Regions from separate parts of the Pseudoduganella sp. HUAS MS19 genome, predicted to be linked through region 3. Evidence: riboswitches for the same ligand, from Rfam matches in the RefSeq annotation. Region 3 holds a riboswitch; each other region holds the start of a gene.

Region 1 (7,366 bases), 2.3 Mb from region 3:
GCTGCCGCGCAAGCCGGCACCGGTCTGTTCATCTGTCTCGATGACGATACGCATGAATCGCTCCTTTCAGTTCAACACCGCATAACGCGCTTCGATGTTCACAGGCTCGGCGCTTACATTGCGAATGCTGATCCAGTAAGTAATATTGTTGGCATCGGCCCGCTCCACCTCGACATCCCAGTCGATCTGCGGCGAACCCGGGCGAGGCGAAGTCGGCACCACGTTCCACTTGACGTGCCAGGCCTGTGGCCAGTTGAAGGTAAACCAGCGGCGGGTGGCGCCCGCAGGAACTGAACCCGTGAATTGAACTCCAACTCTCATGATATGTTCTCCGAAAGATTTACCAACCCAGCACGGCGTAGCGGGCCTCAATATCGCATGGGGCGGCGCTGACGTTCGTAATCGTTATCCAGTACGTGATATACGCATCGGACGCCCGCTCCACCTGGACCTGCCATTTGATTTGCGGGCCACCCGGCCGCGGGGTCGTCGGGATAACTGTCCACAGCACATGCCAATGTGCCGGCCAGTTGTAGGTGAACCAGCGGCGGCTCGCGCCCGCAGGCAGGTTCCCGCGGAACTGGACACCGACCCAGGGCGTCACGCTGGCAGTCACCGCCCCCAGGATCTGGCGCAGGTTGGGACGATTGCCGATGCGCTGGCTGGCCGGGCGCGCCGGCGCATCTTGCTGGGGTGAGCCCGTGCTGCGCAAGATCTCCCGCGCCCGTGCCGGAGACAGGGGGATACGCCCGCGGGCGCGCAGTACGCCCTGCGTGCATGCGAGGGCGCCAACCACAATCGGGGAAGCGCTGGAGGTTCCGCTGAAGCGGTCGGTGTACCAGAGGTCCTGGTTTTCGCCGCCTTGCAGATCGCCATAACCGGTGGTGGTGACTTCGCGGCCCCAGCCCTGAGCGTCCACGCAGGCGCCGTAATTGGAGAATCCAAGGCGTGACCTGTCCGGACCATGGTCACGGCCATGGGTTCCAGGTGGCGGCGCCCCGGCGCCGACCACAATGGCGCCGCATTGGGGATTGCTGCGATTGAATGGGTTGGTCCAGGTTGCCGGGAAACCTGCTGGCCGGGTGTTATAAATGGCATCATCCAGGTTCTCGGCGCCGTTGCCTGCTGCCTCGACCACCAGGATGCCTTTGCTGCTGGCATACCGGATTGCTGCGAAATCATCCGGCCACCACTCGACGGCGACGTAGCCCAGTTGATCCAGCCGGCCCGCAAAGGCATAACGTGGTCCAGGCCGGTGGATTTCCAGCAGCATGATGTCGCCAGGACGCAGACGGTCGGCCGCGTTGCGGATTGCCGTTGCAGTCGGCATGGAGAAGGCAACCGCGCTGATGACCGCCTCCGGCGCAATGCCTGTGACGCCGATGGTGTTGCGGTCGCCGCTGATCTCACCCAGTACGGCCGTGCCGTGGTCGGTGTTGGTGGACCCGGTCCCGCCTACAATGCCGCCCTGGTTCAGGCGCAGGTCTTCATGGCTGAAGCGCCATCCCCACTCGAGGTCGATGACGTTCACGTTAGTGCCGCCCCCTCCGCCCAAGGTCCAGGCATAGCGAGCATCGATACCGCCAGGTGCGGGGTCGAGATAGCCTTGCCTGCCGCTGAAGTCTGCAGTCACCGGGGGCGCATCTTGCGCATCCGGCGTCATGGTATTCAGTTCTTCCCAGGTGACATCCAGCGCCGCATGCGCCAACTCGGCTGGCGGCTTGATGTAAGCGGCATTGACCGCAGGCTGCTTACGCAACTGTTCGGCCAGGTGCGCCATGCGGTCCTGCGGCACGTCGACCCGGTAATACACGGACAAGTCCGGCATCTCAGGACTGCCGTCCATTGCCGCCGGCGCTAATTGCCGCTCATGCAGTACCTTCTCTTCGTTGCCGAACAGCGGCTCCAGCACAATCTGCTCCGCTTCAAGCAAACGTGCCAGCGGCGACACGTCCGCGCTGGCGGCCGACTCGATACCATCCGGCCGGGAGCGCAGGGCAAAGCCAGGCTCAGCGACAACAATCAACTCCCACTCGCTTTTGAGCCTTTCCGGTACACTGCCATCGCCGGACGGTGGGCCGCCGGCTTGCTTGTTCCCTGCGATAAAACCACGATTCTTCTGCATTGCAGATCCTCCCCTTACTGTCGTGTTGCAGTCAATTTCAGGGCATCTCGTCGCGCGGCTTAAGGTAGGCTGATAGAACTCCAGGGGCTTGCTGCAACAAGCTGGCCGCGTGCGCGGCGGCCTCCTGATCCGGTATCTCCGCATAGAAGAAACCCGAGAGATCAGGATCGCTGCTGCCCGGGTGCATTGGTTGCAAGTCGAGTGCGAGTGCCGTCAGCGTACGTTTCAACTCCGGGGTGAATGACTGCGCATCACCACCAGGATTGACTTGCGAAATTGCCGGGGCGAGCTTGACGACTAATTGCATGGACCTCCTTTAAATGAAGTGGGGCGCGGGCGGCCAAGCGCCGACAGCACCAGTTCACTATAGGCTTCCATCCCAAGGAGATTCTCTTGAATTGTCACGGCTCCGCACCATCCGACGAAGCGGCATGGACAGTGCGGCGGGCAGGCGTTCTATCCGGGGCCGTGACTGATCAACAGGCGGTGCGGCCCCGCTCCGTGCTCGGACAGTTTGTCGGAAGGGTTGCGCAGTTGGCAGCGATCCAGGGACAAGCATCCACAGCCGATGCAATCGTCAAGCGTGTCCCGCAACTTCCGCAACTGCGCTATGCGCTCGTCCAGTTCACTCCGCCATGAGGCCGAAAGCCGTTCCCAGTCCGCACGGCCAGGCGCCGCCGATACGGGCAATGTGGCCAATGCCGACCGAATGTCGGCAAGGGATATGCCCACCCTTTGCGCGACGCGTATAAACGCCACGCGCCGCAGCACATCGCGCGAATACCGGCGCTGGTTGCCTTCGGTGCGGCAGCTGCTGATCAGACCCTTGGTCTCGTAGAAATGGAGGGTGGACACAGCGACGCCGCTACGGCGCGCCACCTCGCCGACCGACAGGTTGAGAGAGATACCAGCTTGCTCGTTCTTCATGTTCACACCCCCTTGACCTCAATTATACTTGAGGTTTTAGACTGCTTCTGTGGCGGGCATTTTGCGCGCATTCACCAGGAGTTATCTAAAGATGCAGAACCTGTACGGGGGCGTAGCGTGAACGTCCAATTCAAGCACACCATTGTCCGGCAAGACGACCAGCACAAGCCGGCAGATTTCCTTGCCAAGATCCTCGGGTTATCCGACCCGTCGCAACTTGGATCGATGCTCCTCGTTCACGCTCCAAATGAAGGCGCAGGCTCTTCCCTGCATTACGCATTTGTCGTGAGCGAAGAAGAATTCGATCAGGTACTCGCCCATACCCGTGATGAAGGGCTCGAATACTGCGCCGCCCGCGGCAAGCAGGACCAAGCGGGAGTCTGCCACCACAAAGGAGGCCGGGCGATATACATTGAAGCACCTGATGGCCATCTGCTCGAAGTCATGACCCAGGCTGGAAGCGAAGCGTGAAGCCCGGATCGTACCGAGGCTGCACATCGCTGCCCATCACCGCCCCGTATGGAACCACCATGATTCCCGTCATCTGCCTGTTGGCTTTGTCTTGCGCCCTGGAGCAATGAAATTTCCAGGAGTTTTTTTTTCTTGCCGGGTTATCCCTGTTTCCCTGTAAAATGCGCCGCAATACGTGAAAGGTGCCCTTCTGCTTGTCAGCCGAAGGGTGAAACGGGAAGCCGGTGACGCGTGAGGTTTTCATCTCGCGCCAGTCCGGCGCAGTCCCCGCTGCTGTAAGCCTGACGACTTTGACCAACCGCCACTGTGCACCGCACGGGAAGGCAAGGTCAGGGAAGGATGAGGGTAAGCCAGAAGACCGGCCAGTCACGATGAATGTCCAAAGCCCGGGGTGTGGCTTTGGACAGGAATGTATTTGCCGTTTTCCATTTTTATCGCTTAACAAAACTGCGCTCGGTCCGGGTGCGCGCTCGCGTTCGCAATGCGTGCGCTGTGCCGGCCGCAGCGCCGGTGCGTCACGCATTTACCTACTACAGAAATCCTTTCCATGTTGCCAATCCGTCCAGTCAATCGCCCCCTCCTTCACCCTGTCATAGCCGCCATCTCACTGCTTTCCACCGCCGGCGCCTGGGCCCAGCAAGCTGAGGTCATGCCAACCGTCACCGTGCAAGGCGTGGCGGAGTTTGAGGGGCTGGGACTGGGGCGCCAGGGCGCTACGGCCAGCCGATTGAACCTGGCAGTACAGGAATTGCCGGCAAGCGTAGCATTGCTCAGCGCAGACACGATGCAGGCGCGTGGCGACCTGCTGCTCAAAGACGCCATCACCCGTACAACCGGCCTGACGGACACCAGCTCGCCCGGGAACGGCGTCGCCTATTCTGCGCGCGGCTTCAGCGGCAACAGTTCCATCGCAATATTGGAGAACGGCCTGCGCCCGCAGGTAGGCTCTGGCACAGCCACCTACCCCGCCGATCCCTGGGGCTATGAATACATCGAAGTGCTGCGCGGTCCTGGTTCGGTCGTCCACGGCAGCGGCACTACCGGCGCGACCATCAATGCCGTGCGCAAGGCACCGCAGCGCGCCAGCAGCTACGAAGCGATGGCCGGGATCGGCGGCGGCAAGACCCTGCGAGGTGGCGTAGGCGCCACTGGCCCCCTAGGTGCAAAGGGAGCGTTCCGCATCGATGCCTATGCCGATCGCGGCGACGGGTTGGTCGATCGTGGCCAGTCCCGGCACGGGAAAGTCCTCTCGAGCATGACTTATGCGCTAACGCCCAACGTGGATTTCGACCTGTCGCTCGATCACCTGGAACAGGAACCGCAGCGCTACTTTGGCACACCACTCGTCAATGGCCGTATCCCGCGCGAACTTCGCGACCAGAACTACAACGTCGGCGACGCCGACATCTCGTTTCAGGATGACAAAGCTGTGGCGCGCCTGAGCTGGCGAATCAACCCGGCGTTGGCCGTGATCAATGAGCTCGCCTATCTGAAAGCGCGTCGCAACTGGCGCAATGCGGAAAACTATTTCTACGACACGCAGTCCCGGCTGGTCGAGCGGACTGACTATATCGCCATCCGGCATAACCAGGAACAGACTGGCAATCGTCTGGAAGCACGTTGGAGCGCAGGCGCCAACCGCGTAGTGGCAGGCTGGGAGGTGGCCACCATCGACTTCATGCATACCAATAACTCGCCTTACAGCGGTGCATCCACGGTGGCGCCGATCGGCTTCGAACCAGGCATGTTCGAGAGTCCGGATCCGCTACGCCCCAATTTCGCTACCGACACCACGACCAATGCACTGTACCTGGAGGAGGCCTATGCCATTAACCAGCGCCTGCTGCTGCTCGCTGGACTGCGCCACGACCGCTACAAGGTCAAGCGCGTCAGCCTGCTGGGCGCCCCTGGCTTTACCTCCCGGCTTCATTCGAATGCGGTACGCCTCGGCTTGACCTGGCATCTCGCGGCCGATACCGCACTGTATGGCCAGGTCAGCAGCGGCAGCGACCCGGTTTCCAGCTTGCTGTCGCTGAACCTGGCCAACAGCCGGTACAAGCTTACCAGCTCGCGCCAGGTCGAGGCAGGCCTCAAGCAGTCGCTGGCGAACGGGAAAGCTGAATGGACGGCGGCACTTTACCGCATCAGTAAGGACGACATCATCACCCGCGACCCGTCCCATCCAGCGCTGTCCATCCAAGGCGGATCGCAGTCATCACGCGGCGTTGAGCTCAGTTCCAGCCTGAACCTCGCACAGGAATGGCGCCTGGAAGCGAACCTGGCCTACACCGATGCGAAATTCGACCGCTTGCTTGAGGGCGGCAATGTCTCGCGCGCAGGCAAGCACCCGGCCGACGTGCCAAGGATCTCGTCCAATTTTTGGCTTAATTACCGCACCAGCGCCTGGCGCATGGCGATCGGCGCGCGCTATGTAGGCCAACGCTTCATCGACAACGACAACACGCAACTGCTGCCGGCGTATACGACGATGGATGCCTCACTTGGCTGGAACTTCAACCGCAACGTCCTGATGCAACTGAACATGCGCAATCTGACCGACAAGCTGTACGCCAGCACCTCGTACAGCGATAGCCAGTACCTGCTGGGCGATCGCCGTCACGCCGAGCTGACCGTCCAATGGCGCTACTGATCCTCAAAGCCATGGGATCGTGGAAACGTCAGCTGCACCTGCTGCACCGCTGGCTTGGAATAGGCATTGGCTCGCTGCTACTGGTGTGGTTCGGTTCCGGCATGGTGATGATGTACGTGCCTTATCCGGCACTCAGCGAGCAGGAGCGCATGGCATGGCTTTCACCGCTGGACCTTTCGCAGCTCAAGGTAGGTGCCTGGGACGCATGGCAATCCTCCGGCCAGGCCGGTGTTCCGGACGCGGTGAGGCTCAACACCGTGGCGGGCAGGCCAGCCTATCACTTCAGGCGCGATGGCCACTGGTCATCGGCCTGGGCAGACACCGGCAGCGCGCTGCACGCCACGCCGGAAATCGCCCGGGCCGCAGCCAGGACTGCGGCGCCTGCTGCGCAGGGCGTAACGGTGCAAGTAATTGATGGGGATCAGTGGTCATTTGGTTCCATCAGAATGCACCGTCCGCTATACCGGGTTGAGGCCGACGACCCGGCCGGCAGTGTGCTGTATGTATCCGGCCGCACTGGCGAACTGGTACGGGATACCACGCGCAATGAACGCGCCTGGAACTGGGCCGGCTCGGTCGTTCACTGGGTCTACTTCACCCCATTACGCACGCATGGCCAGCCATGGCGGCAGGTGGTGTTATGGACCTCCGGTGCCGCATGCGTGCTGGTGGCAGCCGGCATGGTTCTAGGCCTACAACGCCTGCGGTTGCGCCGGCGCTATGCCAGCGGCCGACGCTCGCCGTATCGCGGTTGGCAGGCATGGCATCACTGGCTTGGCCTTGGCATCGGGACCATGACCCTGACCTGGCTATTCAGCGGTTGGCTCTCGGTCACGCCTTTCGACTGGCTGGCATCGCCGGGCGTAACCGCGAATGACCAGCTGGCGTTTGCCGGCGGCCCGCTGAACCACGAGGACTTGTCGCTTGACCTGGCACGCGTCATCCGGCCTCATGACGCGTTGTTGGAGCTCGAATGGCGGAAAGTAGGCGGCAAGCTGTACCTCGCCGCACTGGACCGACATCAGAAAAGGATTCTCGATGCCCGTAGCGGAGCGGTGGTGCCGGCAGTTTCGGAACAGGATCTCATGGATGCCGTGCGCGCTACACGGCCTGGCGCCCCCGTGCTGGCGGCCGCACTGCTCAATAGTGGCGACAGCTATTACTACAGCCATCATGCAAAACGCAACTTTCCT
Region 2 (7,366 bases), 630 kb from region 3:
CAGCGTCGAATAGTCGGCCTTCACGTCGCCGATGCCTTTGCTGATAGCGGTTTGCATGTAGTTGGCATAGCCGACCACACTGGTTTCGTTCACGATCTGGAACTCCGGCGCGACCACGCCCAGCGCCGGCGGCACGTAGCCGGGACGGAAGAAGTTGAACACGCTCGGCGAGCGCAGCGGGCTTTGCCCCAGGCGGAACGCAGGTTCGCTGGTGTTGCCGATGGCCCAGGCATCGCTTGGCGAAGTAACACTGTAAGCGCGCGCCCAGGCGCTAAAGCGCAGGATCGGTTCGCGCACCTTGCCGAAACTGGACGAGGTCAGGCTCGATGCGGAACGTGCTTCCGGGTCCAGCAGGATCGCCTTGATCACTGCTTTCAGGTCGCCTTTGACGCCGCTGCCGTTGTTGTCGAAGACGGCGGCCACGCGCGCCACATAGGCTGGTGCGGGGTTGCTGGTGACCAGGCGCTGGATCAGTTGCTTCGAAACGAATGGCGCCACGTTAGGGTGCGCGAAAATCGCGTCGAGCGCCTTGTTCAGGGCCGTCGCGGCGTCGACGCCGCTGGCGATGGTGGTGCCGAGGAAGATTTTTTCGCCGGGCTCGTATTTGCTTCCGACCTGGACCATCGGCCGCTTGCGGTAGTCCGGCGTATCGTTGGTGCCGCCGGCGAGATCCGAGTCCCAGCCGGTGAAAACGCGGGCCAGGCCGGAAATGTCGGCCTGGGTGTAGGTTTCCTGCTCGGTTGCCGTGCCGTCCGGGTTCAGTTTCACCAGGCCGATGGTGAAGAGCTGCAGGATCTCGCGCGCGTAATTCTCGTCCGGCATGGAGCCGGTCTTCGGATTGGCCTTGGCGTTGCCGCGATAGGTCAGGTACTCGCCCATGGCGGTCGACAGTGTGACCTGCTGCAGCAAGGTTCGGTAATTGCCGAAGGCGTTGGCCTCGAGGAGGTCCATGTAGGCGGCGCCGGTGAAGGCGCGCCAGGCTCCGGTAAAGCCGTCCAGCGAAGCGACAACGATTTCGGACAGGGCCAGCGTCACGCGCTGGCGCAGGGTATCGGGGGACTTCAGCAGCTTGAACCAGAGCGCTGCGTCGATACCGGCCTGGTTGTTCTTGTTCTCGATGGCGTTGAAGCCCTTGGCCATCAGCCAGTCCCAGCGTGATTGCGATGCCGGCATTGCCATTTGCTCGTCCAGCCACTTGCTGTAGCCGACAGCCTGCACCTTGGCCATCTGTTCACGCGTTGCGCCCATCGACGCCTGGGCGAGGAAGCGCGCGGCCTGGGCGCTGGCAATCGATTCGCCCAAGGTCTGCGGTACCGGGGAAGTGCTGCCGCCGTCGCTTTCACTGCCTCCGCCACCGCCGCCGCAGGCGGTCAGCAGCGCCGCCGCAGCGAGCGCCGCCGGGAGCTTTGGCAGGCTCTCGTTCTGTTCGATTGTGTCGTCCATTGTTGCCCCTTGGAAATTTCCTGGAGGGAGCAGTATAGCGAGAAATGCTTGGGTAAAACCTATCGTGCGCCGGGATTGTCTGATTTCTTCAACCCTGCGGAAGCTAGTCAGGAGCGACTTTTTTTATAAAAGTTATTAGGACGGTGCGGTTTGCCACCGCCAAGTTCTTTAATGTACTATTCGGCAATTGGGTGCGCGCGTCCTGTCCTGGATGCGCGTTAAACGGGAAACCGGTGACGCTGCCATATGCAGCCATTCCGGTGCAGCCCCCGCTGCTGTAAGCCTGACGACTTCGGAAACACGCCACTGCGCTTGCGCGGGAAGGCCCGAACGAGGATGAAGGCGAGCCAGAATACCGGCCCGATACTGCCAGCACTATTCTCCGGGGTGAAGGGAAGCCGCTGTCGACCGGCTTCCTGCGTCTTGTCCGCCCGCCTTGTCGACCGTCTTTTTTGCTCTCCCCTGAAAGTGCTCCCATTGACCATTCGACGGGAGGTTTCGAATGCACATCATGGAAGGTTTCCTGCCCCCGGCGCATGCGTTGGGCTGGGCAGCCGTCTCCATTCCGTTCCTGGCCTGGGGCTTGCGCAACATGTCGCGGGACCTGCGGCTGCATCCGGAACGGCGCATGCTGCTGGGCGTGGCTGCGGCCTTTGCTTTCCTGCTGTCGGCGCTGAAGCTGCCGTCCGTGACGGGAAGCTGCTCGCATCCCACCGGCGTAGGACTGGGCGCGCTGCTGTTTGGGCCGGCTGCGATGGTACCGGTGGGCTTCATCGTGCTGCTGTTCCAGGCCTTGCTGCTGGCGCACGGCGGCGTGACGACGCTCGGCGCCAATGTGTTTTCCATGGCGGTCGTTGGGCCGTTCGTTTGCTATGGCGTGTTTCGCACGGCGGCCGCCTTGGGCCTGTCGCGTTCCATGGCAGTGTTCATGGCTGCCTGCATTGGTGACCTGGCGACCTACCTGACAACATCGGCCCAATTGGCCTGGGCCTTTCCCGATCCGGTCGGCGGCATCGGCGCTTCGTTCGCCAAGTTCGCCGGCATCTTCGGCCTGACGCAACTGCCGATCGCTATCAGCGAGGGCTTGCTGTCCGTGCTGGTGGTGAATGCAATGGCGCGCTTCAATGCGCATGAGCTGCGCACGCTCCCGGTGATGGCGCTGGCGAAAGGAAAAGCGGCATGAAGGCGAGTACCGCCTTGCTGTGGGGGACCATCGTCCTGTTGACGGTGTTGCCGCTGTGGCTTGCTGCCGTGCCGCCGGCGGAGCCGGGGGCCGCGGCGCAAGAAGCATTCGCCGGCGCGGACGCGCGCGCGCAGCAGGCAATCAGCACGATCGCACCCGCCTACCAGCCTTGGTTTGCGCCGCCGTTCGAACCTCCGAGCGGCGAGATCGCGTCGCTGCTGTTTGCGCTTCAGGCGGCGGCAGGGGCGGGCGTAATCGGTTTCTGGCTCGGCATGTCGGTTGCGCGGGAGCGCGAGCGCCGGCGCGCGCACCCAGCGTCGGGGCGGGATACTGATGCGAATTGATGGCGCGGCCTACGCCTGCCGCTGGCAGGGCGTCACGCCGGCCGCCAAGGCGCTGTTCGCGCTGGCGGGGGTGGCTGCCGCCCTGATCGCCCTTAGCCCGGGCACGCTGGCCGTGCTCGCGCTGCTGTCGACGCTCGCCACACTTGCCGGCGCGCGCGTGCCGGTGCGCAGCTATTTTGCCGTGGCGGCAGCTCCGCTCGGCTTCCTTCTATTGTCCTGTTTGACGATGTTGTTCACACCTGCTGCCGGCGGCGGCTGGCGCTGGGCGCCGGAACTGCTGCCGGCTGTCGCGCACATTGCACTGCGCTCGCTCGCCACACTGGCTGCGGTACTCGGACTGGTGCTGGCTACGCCACTGCCAGACTTGCTGTCGTTGATGCGGCGTCTGCGTATGCCCGCGTTGCTGCTGGACCTGATGGCGCTGTGCTACCGCATGCTGTTCGTCCTGCGCCAGGCATGGAGTGAAGCCGGCACTGCGCAGGCGGCGCGCCTCGGGCATCGTGGCTTGCTCCAGCGCTGGCGGTCGACAGGCTTGCTGGCCGGACAGGTGGCATTGCAGGTATGGCAGCGTGCAACGGCACTGCAAATGGCAGCCGATGCACGCGCCTTCCAGGGCGGCCTGCGTTTCCTGCCTGCGTCCTTCCCTCATGCACGGCGCCATGTCGCACTGTCGCTGGTTGCGAGCGCGCTGCTGCTGGCATTTTCCTTGCGGGACAGGCTATGACTCCCTTGATAGGACTGGAAGCAGTGGAGCATGCGTTCGCCGACGGCAATTCCGGCCTGCGCGGCTGCAACCTGACGCTGCGGCGGGGCCGCCACGCGCTGCTCGGTGCCAATGGCGCCGGCAAAACGACGCTGCTCCTGCATTTGAACGGCTTGCTGCGCCCGACCGCCGGCAACCTGCGCTGGCACGGCCAGCCCTATGACTACAGCCGTCCTGGTTTGAACGCCTTGCGAAGCCGTGTCGGCCTGGTGTTCCAGAACCCGGACCGCCAGCTGGTCTGTGCGCTGGTCGAAGAAGACGTGGCATTCGGGCCGCTCAATCTCGGACTCGACGATGCCACGGTACGCGCACGCGTGGCCGCGGCGCTCGATGCGGTGGGGCTGGCAGGCTTCGGCCGCCGGCCCGTGCACCACCTGAGCTTCGGCCAGAAGAAGCGCGCCTGCATCGCCGGCGTCCTGGCCATGGAGCCGGAAGTCCTGCTGCTGGACGAACCGATGGCGGGCCTGGACGCGCCTACGCAGGCCGAACTTGAAGCATTGCTCAACCGCCTGGCAGCACGCGGCGTCACGATCGTGCTGTCCACCCATGACGTCGACTTCGCCTATCGCTGGGCCGACGAGATTCACTTGATGGCGACAGGCCGCTGCACCGCCTCTGCTCCAGTGCAGCAGCTGGCTTTGCAGCGTGAAGCGTTACGCGCCGCAGGCCAGCGCCTGCCGCAGGCAATGGCATTGCATGCCGAACTGGCAAAGCACGGCCTGCTTGCCGCCGGCCCGGCCCTGCGCAGCGTTGACGCCGTCCTGGCGGCACTCGCTGCGCAGCCAGTCCACGAACAAACAGGAGAACTACAGACATGACAACCGGCCCTGCAGGCAAAGTCTGGTTTATCGGCGCCGGTCCCGGCGATCCCGAACTGATCACAGTAAAAGGACAAAAGCTGCTCGCGCGAGCCGGCGCCGTGCTGTTTGCCGGTTCGCTGGTCGACCGCGCCGCGACACTGTACGCGCCGCCAGGCTGCGTCATCCGCGACTCGAAGGACATGACGCTGGAAGAGATGACGGCATGGCTGATCGAACAGACGCGCGTCCACGCCACAGTGGTGCGGCTGCAGACCGGCGACCCCGGCCTGTACGGCGCCCTGATCGAGATGGCGCGCCCGCTCAGCGCCGAAGGCATTGAATGGGCCGTGGTACCAGGCGTTTCGTCGGCCATGGCATCGATGGCTGCGGCCGGCGAATCCATGACCCTGCCCGAGGTGACACAAAGCGTGATTTTCACCCGTGTTGAGGGCCGCACACCCATGCCGGAAGGGGAGGACCTGGCCAGCCTGGCTGCACACCGCACCACCTTATGCATCTTCCTGTCGATCACCCTGATGTACAAGGTCGAAACGGCGCTGCGTGCAGCCGGCTGGCCGGAAGACGCACCAATGCTGGTGGTGCACAAGGCCAGTTGGCCGGGCGAGGAAAAGATCCTGCGCGGGACGCTGGCCGACATCAAACACCGCTGCCGCGAAGCCGGCGTAGCCAGCCAGGCCATGATCGTCGCCAGCCCGACGCTGGGCGCCCTGCACTGGGAAACCCTGGTGCGCTCCAAATTGTACGACCCAACTTTTACCCACCGATTCAGAAAGGCCAGCGCATGAACCAATCCATCATGATGCCAGCGATTGCAGCAGCGAGCGATACCATCCTCGTCGTCGGCCATGGCTCCCGCGAGGAGTCCGGCAACCAGGAGATCCGTGAATTCGTCGACATGTGGCGCGCCCGCCGTCCAGGCTGGCGTATCGAGCTGTGCTTCATCGAGTTCGCGCCGCCCGAGCTGAACGCCAGCTTGCAGGCAGTGGCCGCCAGTTCGCGCCGCGTGCTGGTCGTGCCGCTGATCCTGAACGCTGCCGGCCACGTCAAGATGGAAATTCCGGAGGCGCTCGAAGGCGCGCGCATCGCCTGCCCGCAGACGGAATTCCTGCTGGCGCCGCACCTGACTGCCTGCGATCCGGTGCTGGCCATCCTCAAGCGGCGCCTGCGCAAGGCAATGGGCATGCTGGACATGCCAGATCCGACCACAACCGGCGTGGTGCTGCTGGGGCGCGGTTCCTCCGACCGCGGCGCCAACGGCGAGATGGCCAAGATGGCGCGCTGGCTGCTGGAGGAAGGCGACCACGAACTGGTGGATCTCGCTTTTACCGGCATCACCTGGCCGCGCCTGGAGAAGGTGGTACAGCGCCAGGTGACGCTGGGCATGCGGCAGGTGGTGGTGCTGCCCTACTACCTGTACACCGGCACGCTGATGCAACGCATCCACCGCCAGGTCGATCACCTGCGCAGCCAGTACCCCCAGGTGCGCTTTGCCTGCAGCGAGCATTTCGGCTTCGAGGCCGAAATCTTCGAGTTGATGGACCAGCGCGTGGAAGACTTGCGCGCAGGCGCACCCGACAGCCGCCTGCCTTGCGATGGCTGCAGCTACCGCGAGATCGCGCACGACCTGGGCCACGGGCACTCCCATTCGCACACGCACGACCATGCGCCGGCGCACGCGGAGGCGCAGCCGGCATGAGCACCGTCAATACCGTTACCGAACAACTTACCCGCGCCGGCCAAGCGATCGAGCATGACAGCTTCGCCATCATCGATGCCGAAGTGGGCGTGCACACCTATACCGAATCGCAGTGGCCGATCGTGCGGCGCATGATCCACGCGAATGCCGATTTCGATTTCAACGGCCTGACCGACTTTCACCCGGCCGCTGTGCGGGCCGGCATCGCCGCCATGCTGGCAGGCGGGACCCTCGTGGTGGCCGACGTCGAAATGATCTGTTCCGGCCTGTCGCAACCGCGTCTGGCGCACTTTGGCATGAAGACGCACCAGTTCATCAGCGATCCGGACGTCATCGATGCCGCCAAGGCGCAAGACAGCACGCGCGCCGTGCAAGCCATGCGCAAGGCGCACCGGCTGGGCCTGCTGGAAGGAGCGATCGTCGGCATCGGCAATGCGCCCACAGCGCTGATCGAGCTGGTTCGCCTTATCCGCGAAGAGGGTGTGCGCCCTGCACTGGTGGTCGGCATGCCGGTCGGTTTTGTCTCCGCCGCCGAATCCAAGGACCTGATGGCGGAGGTGGCCGAGGTGCCATGGATCGTCATTCGTGGCCGCAAAGGCGGCTCGACGCTGGTCGTCGCGGCCCTGCACGCGCTGCTGGCACTGGCGGAGGCCAGGCAGAAAGCAGGGCAGGCATGAAGGAAAAAGCTGCGGCCGAACGGGGCACGCGCACCGGCTTTACGACCGGCGCCTGTGCTGCCGCCGCTGCGCGCGCTGCGGTGCTCGGCCTGGCCACAGGGCAGGTTCCGGAAGAGATCGATAGCCTGCTGCCCAACGGCAGCCGGGTGCGTTTTGCCGTCCATGACAGGCGTTGCGACGCGCAGTCGGCCCACGCCGTGGTTGTCAAGTTCGCCGGAGACGATCCGGATTGCACTGATGGCGCACACCTGACAGTCGACCTGCGCCTGTTGCCGGGACAGGCCGGCAACGTACTGTATGTGGCTGGCGACGGCGTCGGCACCGTGACCATGCCGGGCCTTGGGCTGGAGGTAGGCGGACCGGCGATCAACCCGGTACCGCGCCGCAATATCGCCGACAACCTGCGCGAAGCCGCGCCCGGCCTGCTGCAAGAGCACGG
Region 3 (7,366 bases):
GCGCCCCAGCCCTTCAGGCCTTCGATGCCGTAGGCGGCCACGCGGCGGCGCAAGGGCTCCAGCGCAGCACAGCGGCGCGCCGCCCTGGCCTGCAGGCAGCCCGCATAGCCATCGGCCAGCGCGGCCAGGTCGCGGATCGCCGCCTGGCGCTGCGGATGGCCGGCGCCTTCCACCAGGTGCTGCAATTCCTTGATCACGACTTCGGCCTGCTTGCGGCCCAGCACCCATTCGCCGGCAGCTTCCGCTTCCAGCACGTCGGCATGCAGGCGCCCCAGCAGGCCATTGCTCATTTCGCCCCGTACGCGCGGCGGCAGCGTCGCGAACCACTTCGCGTAATCGGCTGCGCTGACGCTGTTCACGGAAGGCGCCAGCTCGCGCAAGGCGCCGCGGTCTTCCGGCAAGTTGACGCCGTGCGCCATGATGCGCTCGAGCAGCGCTTGCGGCGAGTCCGGCAATGCGCCGACCGCGTAGCCGGCGTCCTTCAGTGCGTGCAGCATGTCGAACAGCGAAGCCGGCACGTCGAGGTTGTCGGCGCCGATGTTCTGCCGGCCCGGCGGGTGGTTGTAGTAGACCAGCGCCACGCGCTTGTCGCGGTTCGGCTTGGCACGCAGCGCCAGCCAGCGGTCGACGCGTGCGGCCAGGCGTTCCGTTTCCGCCGCCAGCACTACCGGCGGGCGGTTCTCGATGCCGGTCAGCTTGTCGCGCTGCGGCTCGCCCAGCGCGGCCACCACGACAGGCTGGCCGATGCCCTGCAGCTCCGGCAGCGCCACCCGGTACTGCACCGAATCGGGCGGCAGGCCGTCCGGCGACAGGCGCCATTGCATGGCGGTGCGGTCGGACAGGCGGATCGCCTTGAACAAGGGAATGTCGAGCTTCTTGAACGCGCCGCTGACGGCCTCGCGTCCTTCGGCGGCACCCACGACGAAGTCCTGCAGCACCACCATGGCGGCCGGCACGGCGGGCGCAATCAGTTCCGGCAAGCGCTCCAGGGCCTCGCGCGAAGCGCCGCCCCAGCGCGGCAGCACCTGCACGCATTGCTGGCCGTTGCGCTCGATCCGGCGGCACACGGCATCCGGCACCGCGCCGTCCATGTTCGACAGGTCCAGCACGACCACCGTGGGGCGGGCCTGCAGGCCCAGTTGCGCCGCCCTGCCCCACGCTGCCGCATCGTGCAGTTCGCGCTGGCCGGCGCGCAGGCGCAGTGCCGGTTCCGGCAGCGGTTCGGCCAGGGCGGCGGACGGGTCGAGCAAGTGGGCGAACAAGGCCGCCGTGTTGTCGCGGCCACCGGCTTGCCATAGCTGGCGGGCTGCCAGCCACTGGGCCGCTGCGGGGCGCGCCCTGGCCGCCTGCAGCGCTGCTTGCGGCGGCTGCTCGGTCGACAGCTGGCGCAGCGTTTCCGGCGAAAATCCTTGCAGGTTGCCGTGCCGCCCGCGCGACAGCAGGCTGAGCGTGGCCTCGCCGTTCATGGCCAGCACTGTCGCTGGCGCACGGGCGTGGCGCGGCAAGGCTTCCTTCAGGCGCCGCGCCGGGTCGCCAAACAGCGCTACCGCCAGGATGCTGTCGGCCTGCGCCAGCCACTGGGCGGCCTGCTTGTCGTCGGCCGCCATCCACTGCGCCGCAGTGCGCAGGACGATGCGGTCGCGCGGATGGGCCGCCAGGTGGCGGTGCGCCGCCTCGATGGCGACAGGCGCAGCGCGTTCGGTGACGACGGCAAACAGCACGGCGGCATTGGCAGGCATGCAAGCGAATGCACAAAGCAGGACTGCGATGGTCCGGGCAAAGGTAATGGTAGGCACAGCGGATTTCCGAGCACGCAAAACCACACCCCGGGCTTCGCACAATCAAGGTGACTGGCCGGTCTTCTGGCTCGCCTTCATCCTCCGCTGGCCTGGCCTTCCCGTGCGATGCACAGTGGCGTTGGCCAGTTTCGTCCGGCTTACAGCAGCGGGGGCTGCGCCGGACTGGCGCAAGATGGCAATCCCGCGCGGCACCGGCTTCCCGTTTCACCTCCCGGCAGGCTTGCAGGAAGGCACCAATCACATAAACGTGCGCCATTCTAGCAGACGGCGCTGGGCGGACAATCTAGCCAGAAAAATAACGACTGTTGTTATAAAGATCCACTTCTGCGAAATGATTGGTAATTCGTGAGAATTAGGTATTTACTGCTAAGTACGCGTCAAAGAACGTGTCTGGGAGAGTAAAAATGCATAACAAGACAACATTACAAGTCCTGGCAGCCGCCTCCGGACTTGGGGATGAGCGCATCCAGGAACTGTGGGAAGGGGCGGATATGTATGCCCGTGCCCAGGCTGGGAATCCGGATTCGCCGCGCTACCAGCAAGTGCTGCACGAGCGCATGGCGGCCATGGTCGAACGCGAAGTGGCCAAACGCCATGCCGCGGACGGCGAACCTTGGGTGCTGGCCGATGCCCACCTGGGCCAGATCGAAGTGTCGCTGTCCGATGCCCTGAAAGCCTTCGGCAGCCGCACGCACCACGTTATCCACTAGCAAGGCAGCGCCGCAAACACGGCTGTGAACCGCACCCCGATCCCGTGCCGTCCACACTGCGGCGCCTGTTGTACGGCGCCCGCAATCTCCAGCCCGATCCCCGGCATGCCAGATGGCAAGCCGGCCGGCGTGCCCTGCATCCAGCTCGATTCACACAGGCGCTGCAAGCTGTATGGCTTGCCCGAACGCCCCCTCGTGTGCGTTCAATTCAGCGCCGACGAAGCGGTGTGCGGCGAGTCGCGCGAGCAGGCCATGCGCTGGCTGGGGTGGCCGACGCGGTAAAATATCGCCCCATCATGAGTTTCCAATGCCGCCCAGCCTGCGGCGCCTGCTGCACGGCGCCCTCGATCACTTCCCCGATTCCCGGTATGCCGCACGGCAAACCGGCCGGGGTGCGTTGCGTGCAACTGGGAGACGATGCACGCTGCAAGATTTTCGGCCAGCCTGAGCGCCCGGCGTTCTGCGCCGGCCTGCAGCCCTCGGCCGAGATGTGCGGCGAAACGCGCAGCCAGGCCATGCACTGGCTCAGTGCGCTCGAACTGGCCACCGCACCCTGAACACGCCTGCCGCCGGCATTGGAAACGATTCCCGGCTAGAATGTTCAGCCATGAACCAAACCATCGACCACCGCCACCGCCGCTCCACCCGCCTGGCTTTCCTGACGGCGGGCCTGGCCATGTCCGCCTGGGCGCCGCTGGTGCCCTATGCCAAGGAGCGCCTGCAGCTGGCGGAAGGCCCGCTCGGCCTGCTGCTGCTGTGCCTCGGCCTCGGCTCGCTGCTGGCAATGCCGCTGACCGGCGCGCTGGCGGCGCGTTTTGGCTGCCGCAAGGTGGTGCTGTGGTCGGCGCTGGCGGTCTGCCTGGCCCTGCCCGGCCTGGCGCTGGCGCCGACCCCCATCCTGCTCGGGCTGGTGCTGTTCGTGTTTGGTGCTGCGCTGGGCACCATGGACGTGGCCATGAACGTGCAGGCGGTGATGGTCGAAAAGGCCAGCGGCGGCGCCCTGATGTCGGGCTTCCACGGCATGTTCAGCCTGGGCGGCTTTGCCGGCGCAGGCGGCATGGCGCTGCTGCTGTGGCTTGGCAGCGGGCCGCTGGGCGCCTGCCTGGCCATCGCGGCGCTGATCGTGCTCCTGCTGTGGCGCGCCGCGCCCGACTTGCTGCACCAGCCGGAAGCGGGCGCAGGCGACGCGCCAGGCTTTGTCATGCCGCATGGCGCCGTGATCTTCATCGGCGCCCTGTGCTTCATCGTCTTCCTGGCCGAAGGCGCCATGCTGGACTGGAGCGCCGTGTTCCTGAGCGCCGAACGCGGCCTGGAAGAAGGTCGCGCCGGCCTCGGCTACGCCGCCTTTGCCATCGCCATGACGGTGGGCCGCCTGACCGGCGACCGCGTCGTGGCCCGCTGCGGCGGCCGCCGCGTGCTGCTGGCAGGCGGCCTGTGCGCCGCCGCCGGTTTCTTCACGGCAGTGGCCGCGCCGACGCCGGCCGTGGCGCTGGCCGGCTTCGTGCTGGTCGGCCTGGGCGCCTCGAACATCGTGCCCATCCTGTTTACTGCCGCCGGCAACCAGCGCGCCATGCCGGCCAGCCTGGCCATTGCCGCCATCACCACCATCGGCTACGCCGGCATCCTGGCCGGCCCGGCCCTGATCGGTTTCGTGGCCCACCTGTCCAGCCTGAACCTGGCCTTTTCCGTGCTTGGCGGCGCGCTGTTGCTGGTGGCCGCCAGCAGCCGCCTGGTGCGGGTCCACTCCTGATGCAGCGCAAACCGGCGCCCGGGCAACGGGGCTAACCTTGGATTATGTGCGTCGCCGGAGGACGCTCATGGTAAGCTTCGTGCCCGCGCAGCATGCCGCCCGCGTCCTCCCATCGATTCACTTAACAAAATCACAATGGATATCGTTCTCCTGCTGAAGGCCCTGATCATGGGTCTGGTCGAAGGATTCACAGAATTCCTGCCGATTTCTTCCACCGGCCACCTGATCCTGGCGGGCAGCCTGCTCGACTTCACGGGCGAGAAGATGAAAGTGTTCGAAATCGTGATCCAGGGGGGCGCCATGCTGGCCGTGATCTGGGAATACCGCCGCAAGATCGGCGAGGTGTTGGCCGGCATCTTTCACGAGCGCAAGGCTCAGCGTTTCGCGCTGAACGTGCTGGTCGGCTTCGTCCCGGCCGGCGTGCTGGCCTATCTGTTCAGCGAAAGCATCCAGGCCGTCCTGTTCCATCCGGCCCCGGTGGCGCTGGCCTTCATCGTCGGCGGCGTCGTCATCCTGTGGGTGGAGCGCCGCGCCCGCCTGCACCCGGTCACCGTGCGCGTGCAGACCGTCGACGACATGAGTATCGGCGACGCACTGAAAGTCGGCTGCGCCCAGGCGTTCGCCCTGATCCCCGGCACCAGCCGTTCCGGCGCCACCATCATCGGCGGCCTGCTGGTGGGCCTGTCGCGCAAGGCGGCAACCGAGTTTTCCTTCTTCCTTGCCATCCCGACCCTGCTCTCGGCCACCTTCTATTCGCTGTGGAAGGAGCGCGCACTGCTGTCGGCAGCCGACCTGCCGGTATTCACCGTCGGCACCGTATCGGCCTTCGTCTCGGCCTTCCTGTGCGTGCGCTGGTTGCTGCGCTACGTCAGCACCCACGGCTTCACCTTCTTCGCCTGGTACCGCATCGTATTTGGCGTGGTAGTCCTGGTCACCGCCTACACGGGCGTGGTCACCTGGCACGAATGACCGACAAGATGGACCAGCCAGACACCAGCCAGCGCGCGCTGCACCTGCTGCAGACCGTATTCGGCTACCCTGCCTTCCGCGGCCAGCAGGGGCAGATTGTCGAGCATGTCGGCAACGGCGGCGATGCCCTGGTGCTGATGCCCACCGGCGGCGGCAAGTCGCTGTGCTACCAGATCCCGGCCATGCTGCGCGACGGCGTGGGCGTGGTGGTGTCGCCCCTGATCGCGCTGATGCAGGACCAGGTCGACGCACTGGCCGAAGTGGGCGTGCGCGCGGCCTTCCTCAATTCCACCCAGACCTACGAGGAAGCGGCGCGCATCGAGCGCCTGGTGCGCACCGGCCAGATCGACCTGCTCTACGTGGCGCCGGAGCGCCTGCTGACGCAGCGCTGCTTCGACCTGCTGCAGGATTCGCAGATCGCCCTGTTCGCCATCGACGAAGCGCATTGCGTGTCGCAATGGGGCCATGACTTCCGCCCGGAATACATCAAGCTGTCGGTGCTGCACGAGCAATTCCCCAACGTGCCGCGCATTGCGCTGACCGCCACCGCCGACCAGCAGACCCGCGCCGAGATCATCCACCGCCTGGCGCTGACCGACGCCGCGCAATTCGTGTCGTCCTTCGACCGCCCGAACATCCGCTACCAGATCGTCGAGAAGACCAACGGCCGCAAGCAGCTGCTGGACTTCATCACTGCCGAACATGCGGGCGACTGCGGCATCGTCTACTGCCTGTCGCGCAAGAAGGTCGAAGAGACGGCGGAATTCCTCAACGAGCACGGCGTGCGCGCCATGGCCTACCACGCCGGCATGGAGCATACGGTGCGCGCCGACAACCAGGCGCGCTTCCTGCGCGAAGAAAACATCGTGATGGTGGCGACCATTGCTTTTGGCATGGGCATCGACAAGCCGGACGTGCGTTTCGTCTGCCACCTCGACCTGCCGAAATCGATCGAAGGCTATTACCAGGAAACCGGCCGCGCCGGCCGCGACGGCATGCCCGCCAGCGCCTGGATGTCCTACGGCCTGCAGGACGTGGTGCTGCAGCGGCGCATGATCGACGAGTCGGAAGCGGACGAGAATTTCAAGCGCGTGCTCTCGACCAAGCTCGATTCCATGCTGGGCCTGTGCGAGACCCTGAGCTGCCGCCGCGTGCGCCTGCTGGAATACTTCGGCGAGCCTGCCACGCCATGCGGCAATTGCGATACCTGCCTGATTCCGCCGGTGTCCTTCGACGGCACGGTGCCGGTGCAGAAACTGCTGTCTGCCATCTACCGTTGCGACCAGCGCTTTGCGGCCGGCCATGTGATCGATGTGCTGCGCGGCGCCGAATCGGAACGCATCCAGACCTGGCACCACGACAAGCTGTCCGTGTTCGGCATCGGCGCCGACCGCAGCGAACAGGAATGGCGCGCCATCCTGCGCCAGGTCATCGCACTGGGCCTGGTCACTGTCGACCACGAACAGTTCAGCTCGCTCAAACTGACCGACGCCGCGCGCCCGGTGCTGAAGGGCGGCCAGAAAGTACAACTGCGCCAGTACCAGAAACCGGTCAGGCAGAAACGCAGTTCGGCGCCGAAGGGCTACGAGGAAACCAGCCTGGATGGCAACGAGCAGCGCATCTTCGACCGCCTGCGCTCATGGCGCATGGGCGCAGCGCGCGAACACGGCGTGCCGGCCTACGTGATCTTCAACGACGCTACCCTGCGTGAAATCGCCAAGGTGCGCCCGGCTTCGCTGGGCGAGATGCGCGGCATTTCCGGCGTGGGCGAAAAGAAGCTGGTTTCCTACGGCGACGAGATCGTCAGGCTGATCGCCGACCTGGCCTGAAGCGCAAGCTGCCCAGCAGCGCCAGCCCGGCCAGCAACAGCACGCCCTGCGCCGGCTCCGGCGCAGGCGACAGCAGGAACGTCGCATATTGGTCCCATTCATTGCCCCCGTTGACGAGGATCTGGCCGCTGGCATTGATGTCCCAGGCGCGTTCCAGGAACCAGCCGGCATATTGTTCCTCGTTCCACAGGTGGTCCAGCACGTATTGCCGGTCCTGGTACAACAGCATGGCGCGCTCATAGGCGGTTTCACCCACGACGCTGCCGGCATCGTTGATGTCGAAGGCATAGCGCGACCACAGTTGCCGGA
Region 4 (7,366 bases), 2.4 Mb from region 3:
GGCGCATCGATGGGCACACCAGGCCGGGCACCGAGGCCGGCGCGGGCAGGTTGGCATTCGGCGGCAGGAAATTCATGCTTTCGTGCTGGTAGGCCGCCTTGCGTTCAGCAAGACGCACGCCGCCGCTAAACTCGCGGAAGAAGTTTTCCTCGCCGTTGTTGTAAGTCGCGTCGGCGCGCCAGTCAGTCGACTGGCCGCTGGACGCCGACCAGTTGTCGATGAAGGCCGACATGCGGTAGTTGTTCGGGTCCATCATGTTGTAGCCCGGGTAGTCGAACCACGCGCCGCCGTTGACGAAGGTTCTGCCGGACACGCCAGGCGGGTCGGCCAGCATTTCCATGATAGGAAATTCCTGCTTCCAGCGGCTGGTGGTGCGCGCCAGTTCGGTGCTCACGCGCAGGTCTGGCGAGACGTTCCAGCGTGCGCCGATGGCGCCCTGGTGGCCTTCGGAATCGTCGCGCGGCGCCTGGTTCGAGCTCAGGGTGAAGATGTGGTAGTTGCCGGCCGGTTTGCTGGCATTGATCGTATCGACCTGGCTGGTGCCCGGAATCAGGGTGTATTGCGGATTGGTGCGGATGCCGCCGCCCCAGTCGATATCGCCAGTCGCAGTCCATGGCTGTGCGAACCAGCCCTGGTTCCCGAGGAAGAACTGGCGTTCGGCGTCGTGGTCGATGCGGGTCGACCAGCCTTCGGCATATACTTCCACGTCGCGCGATGGGCGCCATTGCACCGCCCAGTTGCCGGCCCAGCGTTTGCGCTCACCCTGGTAGTTGACGTGGCCCAGGTCATACGGACCGGTGATACCGGGGTCGGTGGTGACGGTTTTGTCCGGCGGCGAATTCCAGGTCACCTCGTCGTGGTAATTGCCCTTCTGGTAAGACAGGCCGGCCAGCACGCCGATTTCGCCGATGCCGGTTTTCCAGCGGTTGGACAGCATGCCGGAAAGCTGCGGATCGTCGGTCTTGGATTTGTCGCGGTGCTCAACGCGGGTGTTCACATTGGCAGTGAAGCCCTTGAAGTCGAATGGGCGCGAAGTGCGCACGTCGATCACGCCGGCGGTACCGCCCTCCACCATGTCGGCGCTCTGCGACTTGTAGACGTCGATACGCTGCAGCATGGTGGTCGGGATATCGGCCAGGTACAGGTTGCGGTTGTTGGAGGTGTACACTTCGCGGCCGTTCAGCAGGGTCACCAGGCCAGGCAGGCCGCGCACGATGACGGAGCTGGCTTCGCCGAATTCGCGGCGGATCTGCACGCCCGAGACGCGGCCCAGCACCTCGGCCACGTTCTTGTCCGGGAACTTGCCGGCTTCCTCGGCGACGATGGAATCGACCACGTCATCGGCATTGCGCTTGATGTTTTGCGCGCTCTGTGCGGCTTTGCGCACGCCGGTCACCTGGACCACGTTCGGGTTGTCCTGGGCGGCTTCCTGCGCCCAGACCGATGCGCTGCTCAACAGGCCGGTGGCCAGCATGCAGGAAACGGTGGTTTTCAAGTCAAAGCGGTACTGCATGTGCTGTCTCCCCTCGGTTGGTTTTTGTTGAAACCGAATGTAGGGGATCAGGCGCAATGCAATCCAATTAATTCTTGTCCGACTTTAATACCGGTTTTGATATCAAGCGGGCGGACGCCCTAGGGGGAAAGCAGGCCCGTGCGCTCCCTCGCGCAACCCGGGCCGGGGCGCCTTGTATCCTTGCCGCAACAGCTGTCAGCTGCCGCGTTCAACGTCCTCGTGTTCCTGGCGTTTGGCGTCGGGCAGCGATTCGACATGGTCGACATCGATATCGCCGCCATCCGGGGCCGGGGTGTCGCGGCCGACACTGGCGCGCTCGCCGGTGCCCTGGGCATCGGAATCGCTGTCGAGTTCGGTGTCGCCGGGGCCTGGCGGACGCGCGCCTTGCAGGTCGCTGCCGGAATCGGACGAATCGCTGGGGCCGAGCGCCCCGGTGCCATGGCCCTTGCCGACTTCGCGGTCGGGCTGGACTGGCATATTGTCCGGGTCGAGGGTACTGGTTCCTGACATGGTGTCCTCCCGTTTCCAATAATTTAACGAATTCGGGGTCCGGGCGGCGCAGTGTTGGAAGATGCCAACACTATGTTACATCGGCAATAAACCTGAAACATCTTCGGCAGCATGCCATTTGTACCAAATTTCCCCTTTATGTATAAGGTTTTCCCAAGATGTAACTTTCAAAAAAGACGGAACCTATGCTTACCCGAAGCTTACGTTTCGCGTTTGATACAGATCAAAAAGGCATTTACCTTAGGTCAACACTAGTACAATTCAGGCTTGAACAAATTGCACAGGAGTGCCTGCAGAATGAGTAGTTTTGACGCAACCAATAAGCGCCTGAAAAACATTCATACTCGCATCCCGGAATTCCCGGAAGACCTGGTACGCCTGCTGCGCATGACCTATCACGTCCAGAAGCGCATGAAGGATCTGGCGAATTCGGTGCTGCGCAAGTATGACCTGGTCGATGCCAGCTATATGGTGCTGGCGGTGCTGTATGGGTCGGAGAATGAGACTTCGACCGCTTCCAACCTGGGCGAAGCCTGCATGGAAAAGCCGGCCAACCTGACCCGGGTTTGCAACGACCTGGAAGCGCAAGGCCTGATCACCCGTGGCAACCGCCCGGGCGACCGCCGCTGCGTGATGATTACCCTGACCGACGCCGGCCGCAACCTGATCGAACAGGTGATGCCGGAAGTCTGGTCGCGCACCACCCGCGCCTACGACGGCTACAACGGCGACGACATCCGCGTACAAGAACAGCTGTTCAAGCGCCAGCTCGCAAACCTGGATGTAACCGCTTAATTAAAAGTCGGGGTCAGCTCCGGCAATCGGACATTTTGCTTCGCAAAATGTCCGATTGCCGGAGCTGACCCCGACTTTCATTTCTGTGGCTTGGTGTGTTTCATGGCGTAGTACAGGTGCTGCCACCAGTGCTCGCGCGACTGCACGCTCAGCATGCACTGGCGGTCGATCTCTTCCTTGAAGACTTGGTCGCGGCATTGTTTGCTGGCCAGCGCATTGCGCTGGTTTTCCGCATTCACCAGCGCCAGGACGAGCCAGAACGCCAGCCCGGACAGCAGGATAACCAGCGTCCAGGCCAGATGATTGACCCAGGTGCGCTGCACCAGGCCGGCCTCGTCAGGGGCCGATTCCCGGAATGCTCGCATCACCCCTTCTTCACGTTCGTCCATGTCTTACTTCTTGCTTGCTGCAACCTTGGCGACCAGGTAGTCGACAACCGCCAGCGCCGCGGCCTGGGACTGCTCTTCCGGCTGATTCGGGCGGCCGGCCATGGTCGGGGAGGTCACGTAACGGCCATCGACCACCAGGGTCGGCGCGCTGTCCACCTTGTACTGGGCAACGGTACTCTCCATGCGCTTCATTTTAGACTCGACGCTGAAGGATTTGTAGACGCTTTCATATTTGGCCTTGTCGATGCCGGCGCTGACCACCACGGCAGTCACGTCTTCCTCACGCATCAGGCGCTTGCGCTCAACGTGGATGGCATGGAACAGCTTCTGGCTGGCGGCATCGGTGGCGCCCATGGCTTCCAGGGTCACGTATGCGCGTGCCAGCGGGTCCTTTTCGCCGCGGGCGAAGTGAATGCGGCGGAAGTGGACCTTGTCGGCGTTCTGCTTGACCCAGGCGGCGATGCGCGGCTCAAGCGCGTTGCAGTGCGGGCAGGTGTACATGAAGAACTCGACCACCTCGACCTTTTTACCCTGGGCTTCAGTGCGCACCGGGGTGTCAAGGACCGTATAGTCAACGCCTTGTTTCGGCTCGGCGGCGTAGGCGCCGGCGGCGGTAAACATCAGGGCGGCAGAAGCAATCAGCAGTCGCAGCAAACGCATGGTCATCCTTACGGGTAAGTGGTAAACGCCGCGAGATTACCATTTTTTGCGCGCTGTGATCAGCCCCGTGGGCCAAATTGGCGCCAACGGGGCGGTTTTAAGCCAGCTTTAAGCGCTTAGAAGTCGTAGCGCGCCGAAACTTTCAGTTGGCGGCCGCTGTTCGGATAAATGCCTGCGCGGCAGCTGAACGCCTGGCTGAAGTGCTCCTTGTCGAACATGTTCAGCGCGGTCAGCGCCAGCTCCCATTGGCCGAATCTGCGCGCGTAGCGGCCATCGACCACGGTATATGCCGGCATGCGGGCGTCGCAGCTATTGTCAAAGTCGCCACCATAACGCTGCTTACCCACGCGCTGCACGCCAATGTCGGCGCTCTGGCCGTCGGAAGGCAGCCATGCCAGGCGCACGGTCAGGATGTTCTTCGGTACCAGCGCCAGCTCGCGCCCGGCGTTAGGGCCGGAGCGGAACTCGGCCTCCACTTGCTGGTAGTGGCCCTGCACCTGCCATGCCGGAGCGAAGCGGTAGCTGCCGTCCAGTTCAAAGCCCTTGCGCTGGGTCGGGGCCAGGTTGGTGTTGGCGCCGAACATGCCTGCGGTCGGATCGTAGTAGATCTCGTTGTCCAGGTTGTGGCGGAAGATGCGCGCGTCGGCCTTGAAGGCGCCCCGCGCGTAACCGAGGCCGATTTCAGCATCGTGCGAGCTCTGGGTTTCCAGCGGCTTGTTGGCTTGCGGGGTGAAGCCGTTCTCGTCGGAGTTGGCAACGCGGTAGCTCTGGCCCAGCTTGGCCCAGGCGGTCAGGCCTGGCGCGGCCAGCATGCTGCCCTGCACTTCCCAGGCGTTGTTGGCTTGCTTGACGCTGTACGTGGCGCTGGTGAATGGCATCGGATCGACCGAGTCCTTGTCGAACAGTTCGCGGCGCACACCGGCGGACAGGCGGAACTGTTGCCGACCGGTGAATTTCATCTCGTCGCGCACGTAGAAGGCCTTGCTCTTCTGCTTGGCGTCGGCGGCCGAGAAGGTTGCAGTGGTGACGCGGTTCCAGCGGCCGAAGTCAAAGCCGGCAACCAGTTCGTTCAGCACGCCGTTGAACTGGCCCAGGTGGCGCACGCGCGGCGAGAACTGGGTCTGCTCGGTGTCGTAGGCCGAACTGGAAACGCCAAACATGGTGAAATAGGTGGCTTTGGCTTCCTTCTTGCGGTGCGACAGCTCGGCCGCCAGGTCGAAGGCGCCGATCTTGCGTTCCCAGGCGGCTGTGTAGCGCTCGCTATCGAGCTTGCCGAAATCGTTCGGGGTCAGGGTCTGGCGCGGGTTGGCGTTGAATTGCGCTTCCGTCAGGCTGCCGGCGAAGCGCTGGTCCTGGCGCGCGATATCGGCGCGCAGCGAGAAGCTGCCAACGCCTGTGTGGAACTTGACGCCGCCGTTGAAGCGCGACTGCTTGAACTCGTTGTTGTCGCGATAGTTGTCGGAGCGCTGGTGGCCGGCCGAAGCATCAAAGGCGAAATCGTCGAAGCCCTGCACCACGCTGGCGCGCACTTCGCCGCTGTCGAACTGGCCCAGCTCAGTGAACATATTGCCGCTGCGGGCACCGGCCTGCGGGCGCCTGGTGGTGATCTGGATCACGCCGCCGGTCGCGCCTTCACCATACAGCACGCTGGCGCCGCCGCGCATGATATCGATACGCTCCACCATATCGATCGGGATGGTGGACAGGGTCGCACTGGACAGCTCGTTCTCGTTCAGGCGCACGCCATCCAGCACGATCACCACGTTCTGGTCGCTGTTGGCGCCAAAGCCGCGCAGGTCGAGGCCGAAGTCGGGGCTGCCGGTCAGGCTCTGGCGGCCGTATACGCCGCCGATCTTGCGGATCGCCTGGCTGACGTCGGATACGCCGGCGCGGCGAATATCTGCCGCGGTAATGGTGGTGGCGCCGATCGGCAGCAGCGATGGATCGCTGGCAAAGCGGGAACCGGAAACGACAACGGTGTTGGATTGGGCTTGGGCCGCTGCGGCAAAGCACAGGGCAACAGCTGCGGCAAGCGCGCAGCGCGAGGTGATGAAGGTCATGACTTTTTGAATGAGTATTTTCCGCCTGCCTCCCCGCAGCCGGAATCCACGGAAGACGATCCCTGTGCGGGTGCGCTTCCACCTCCCTGGCCGGTATCCGGGCTGGCAAGACTGACCGTTCCACCTTCCTGCAGCTGCAGTGGTTATCTGGCGCGGCCTGCCGTCATGAGGACGGCGCTTGCGTACCGTTGCGGGGGCAGCACATTGCGTTTCCCGTTTAACTGCCTCCATGAACAGGAGGCGGGCACCAAGGCGCCCACATTATACGCTGCTTAGGCTATAGTGACGCGTTGCCAAATTGTTATGAGGGACTCATGCGTACTTTCATCGCGCTCGCGGCCATCGCACTGCTGGCCGGCGCCGCCGCACCGCAAGCCGAGATACCGACGGCGCCGCGCAACGCCGCCGCAGTCACCGCGCCCAGCGCCCCCGGTGCGTGGGGCGGCATGCGCACCGGCCAGGAAGCCACGCTGTCGGACCGCGTGGTTGACTACAAGATCGAGGCCAGCCTCGATCCCGTCAAGCACACCATCGATGGCAAGCAGCGCCTGACCTGGCGCAACCGCAGCAGCAATCCGGTACGCAGCGTGTACATGCACCTGTACCTGAACGCCTTCCAGAATCCCGGCAGCACCTACTTCACCGAGCAGCGCAAGAGCGGCGCCGGCTTGCGCTCCGGCGTCGATACCAGTGACGGCGAATGGGGCTACATCGCGTTGCGCAGCGTGCAGCAGAACGGGGCCAAGGTAGCGTGGCAGTTCGTGCAGCCCGATGGCGGCCCCGCCACCGACCGCACCGTGGTGCGCATGGACCTGCCGCAGCCGGTCGCGCCCGGCGCCAGCACCACGCTCGACATCAGCTTTTTCGACCAGTTGCCGCGCGTGGTATCGCGCACCGGCTACTTCGGCACCTTCCACCTGGTGGCGCAATGGTTCCCCAAGATCGCCGTCCTTGAATTGCCCGGTGAGCGCGGCGCCACGCAGGCACGCTGGAATGCGCACGAGTTCCATGCCGAGTCGGAGTTCTATGCCGACTTCGGCAGCTACGACGTCAAACTGACCGTACCTAAAGGCTATACCGTGGGCGCCACCGGCGAGCTGCAAGGCCCGCCGGCCGAAAAGGACGGCAAGCTGACCCACCACTTCGTACAAGGCGACGTGCACGATTTTGCCTGGACTGCGGACAGCCGCACCGCCAGGCCATTGACCGGCACCTGGACCGGCGCGGGCAGCCCGCAGGTAAAGATCACCGTGCTGTTCCCGCCGGAATACGCATCGAACGCCGCGCCGGTGCTGAAAGCCGCCAGGGATTCGCTGGACTACTTCTCGAAAACGCTCGGCCCCTACCCTTACAAGACGGTCACCGTGGTCATCCCTCCCTACAATGCGCGCGAAGCGGCCGGCATGGAATACCCGACCTTCTTCACTGCCGATGCTTAC

What was found. Region 3 has a riboswitch for cobalamin ahead of ACWBU6_RS28130 (cobaltochelatase subunit CobN). Riboswitches for the same ligand answer to the same signal wherever they lie in the genome.
Region 1: linked by a shared signal. The riboswitch ahead of ACWBU6_RS17140 (TonB-dependent receptor) and the one ahead of ACWBU6_RS28130 (cobaltochelatase subunit CobN) in region 3 are both predicted to bind cobalamin.
Region 2: linked by a shared signal. The riboswitch ahead of ACWBU6_RS01555 (energy-coupling factor ABC transporter permease) and the one ahead of ACWBU6_RS28130 (cobaltochelatase subunit CobN) in region 3 are both predicted to bind cobalamin.
Region 4: linked by a shared signal. The riboswitch ahead of ACWBU6_RS09500 (TonB-dependent receptor) and the one ahead of ACWBU6_RS28130 (cobaltochelatase subunit CobN) in region 3 are both predicted to bind cobalamin.

The regions. Positions count from the first base shown of each region.
Region 1 covers NZ_CM132133.1:3,789,460-3,796,825, forward strand. The annotation lists gene ACWBU6_RS17110 (hypothetical protein) at 1-54, opposite strand, end outside; gene ACWBU6_RS17115 (hypothetical protein) at 67-321, opposite strand; gene ACWBU6_RS17120 (S8 family peptidase) at 341-2,125, opposite strand; gene ACWBU6_RS17125 (hypothetical protein) at 2,163-2,432, opposite strand; gene soxR (redox-sensitive transcriptional activator SoxR) at 2,582-3,052, opposite strand; gene ACWBU6_RS17135 (VOC family protein) at 3,170-3,523, shown strand; cobalamin riboswitch at 3,687-3,904, shown strand; gene ACWBU6_RS17140 (TonB-dependent receptor) at 4,173-6,173, shown strand; gene ACWBU6_RS17145 (PepSY domain-containing protein) at 6,161-7,366, shown strand, end outside.
Region 2 covers NZ_CM132133.1:335,857-343,222, forward strand. The annotation lists gene ACWBU6_RS01550 (DUF1800 domain-containing protein) at 1-1,443, opposite strand, end outside; cobalamin riboswitch at 1,618-1,821, shown strand; gene ACWBU6_RS01555 (energy-coupling factor ABC transporter permease) at 1,946-2,626, shown strand; gene ACWBU6_RS01560 (energy-coupling factor ABC transporter substrate-binding protein) at 2,623-2,970, shown strand; gene cbiQ (cobalt ECF transporter T component CbiQ) at 2,960-3,694, shown strand; gene ACWBU6_RS01570 (energy-coupling factor ABC transporter ATP-binding protein) at 3,691-4,551, shown strand; gene cobM (precorrin-4 C(11)-methyltransferase) at 4,548-5,339, shown strand; gene ACWBU6_RS01580 (sirohydrochlorin chelatase) at 5,336-6,250, shown strand; gene ACWBU6_RS01585 (precorrin-8X methylmutase) at 6,247-6,927, shown strand; gene ACWBU6_RS01590 (cobalt-precorrin-5B (C(1))-methyltransferase) at 6,924-7,366, shown strand, end outside.
Region 3 covers NZ_CM132133.1:6,129,791-6,137,156, forward strand. The annotation lists gene ACWBU6_RS28130 (cobaltochelatase subunit CobN) at 1-1,796, opposite strand, end outside; cobalamin riboswitch at 1,836-2,052, opposite strand; gene ACWBU6_RS28135 (hypothetical protein) at 2,204-2,509, shown strand; gene ACWBU6_RS28140 (YkgJ family cysteine cluster protein) at 2,534-2,791, shown strand; gene ACWBU6_RS28145 (YkgJ family cysteine cluster protein) at 2,806-3,066, shown strand; gene ACWBU6_RS28150 (MFS transporter) at 3,117-4,259, shown strand; gene ACWBU6_RS28155 (undecaprenyl-diphosphate phosphatase) at 4,395-5,228, shown strand; gene recQ (DNA helicase RecQ) at 5,225-7,057, shown strand; gene ACWBU6_RS28165 (hypothetical protein) at 7,032-7,366, opposite strand, start outside.
Region 4 covers NZ_CM132133.1:2,068,776-2,076,141, reverse strand. The annotation lists gene ACWBU6_RS09525 (TonB-dependent receptor) at 1-1,513, opposite strand, end outside; gene ACWBU6_RS09520 (hypothetical protein) at 1,709-2,023, opposite strand; gene ACWBU6_RS09515 (MarR family winged helix-turn-helix transcriptional regulator) at 2,321-2,818, shown strand; gene ACWBU6_RS09510 (hypothetical protein) at 2,896-3,207, opposite strand; gene ACWBU6_RS09505 (thiol:disulfide interchange protein DsbA/DsbL) at 3,211-3,867, opposite strand; gene ACWBU6_RS09500 (TonB-dependent receptor) at 3,984-5,927, opposite strand; cobalamin riboswitch at 5,999-6,194, opposite strand; gene ACWBU6_RS09495 (M1 family metallopeptidase) at 6,242-7,366, shown strand, end outside.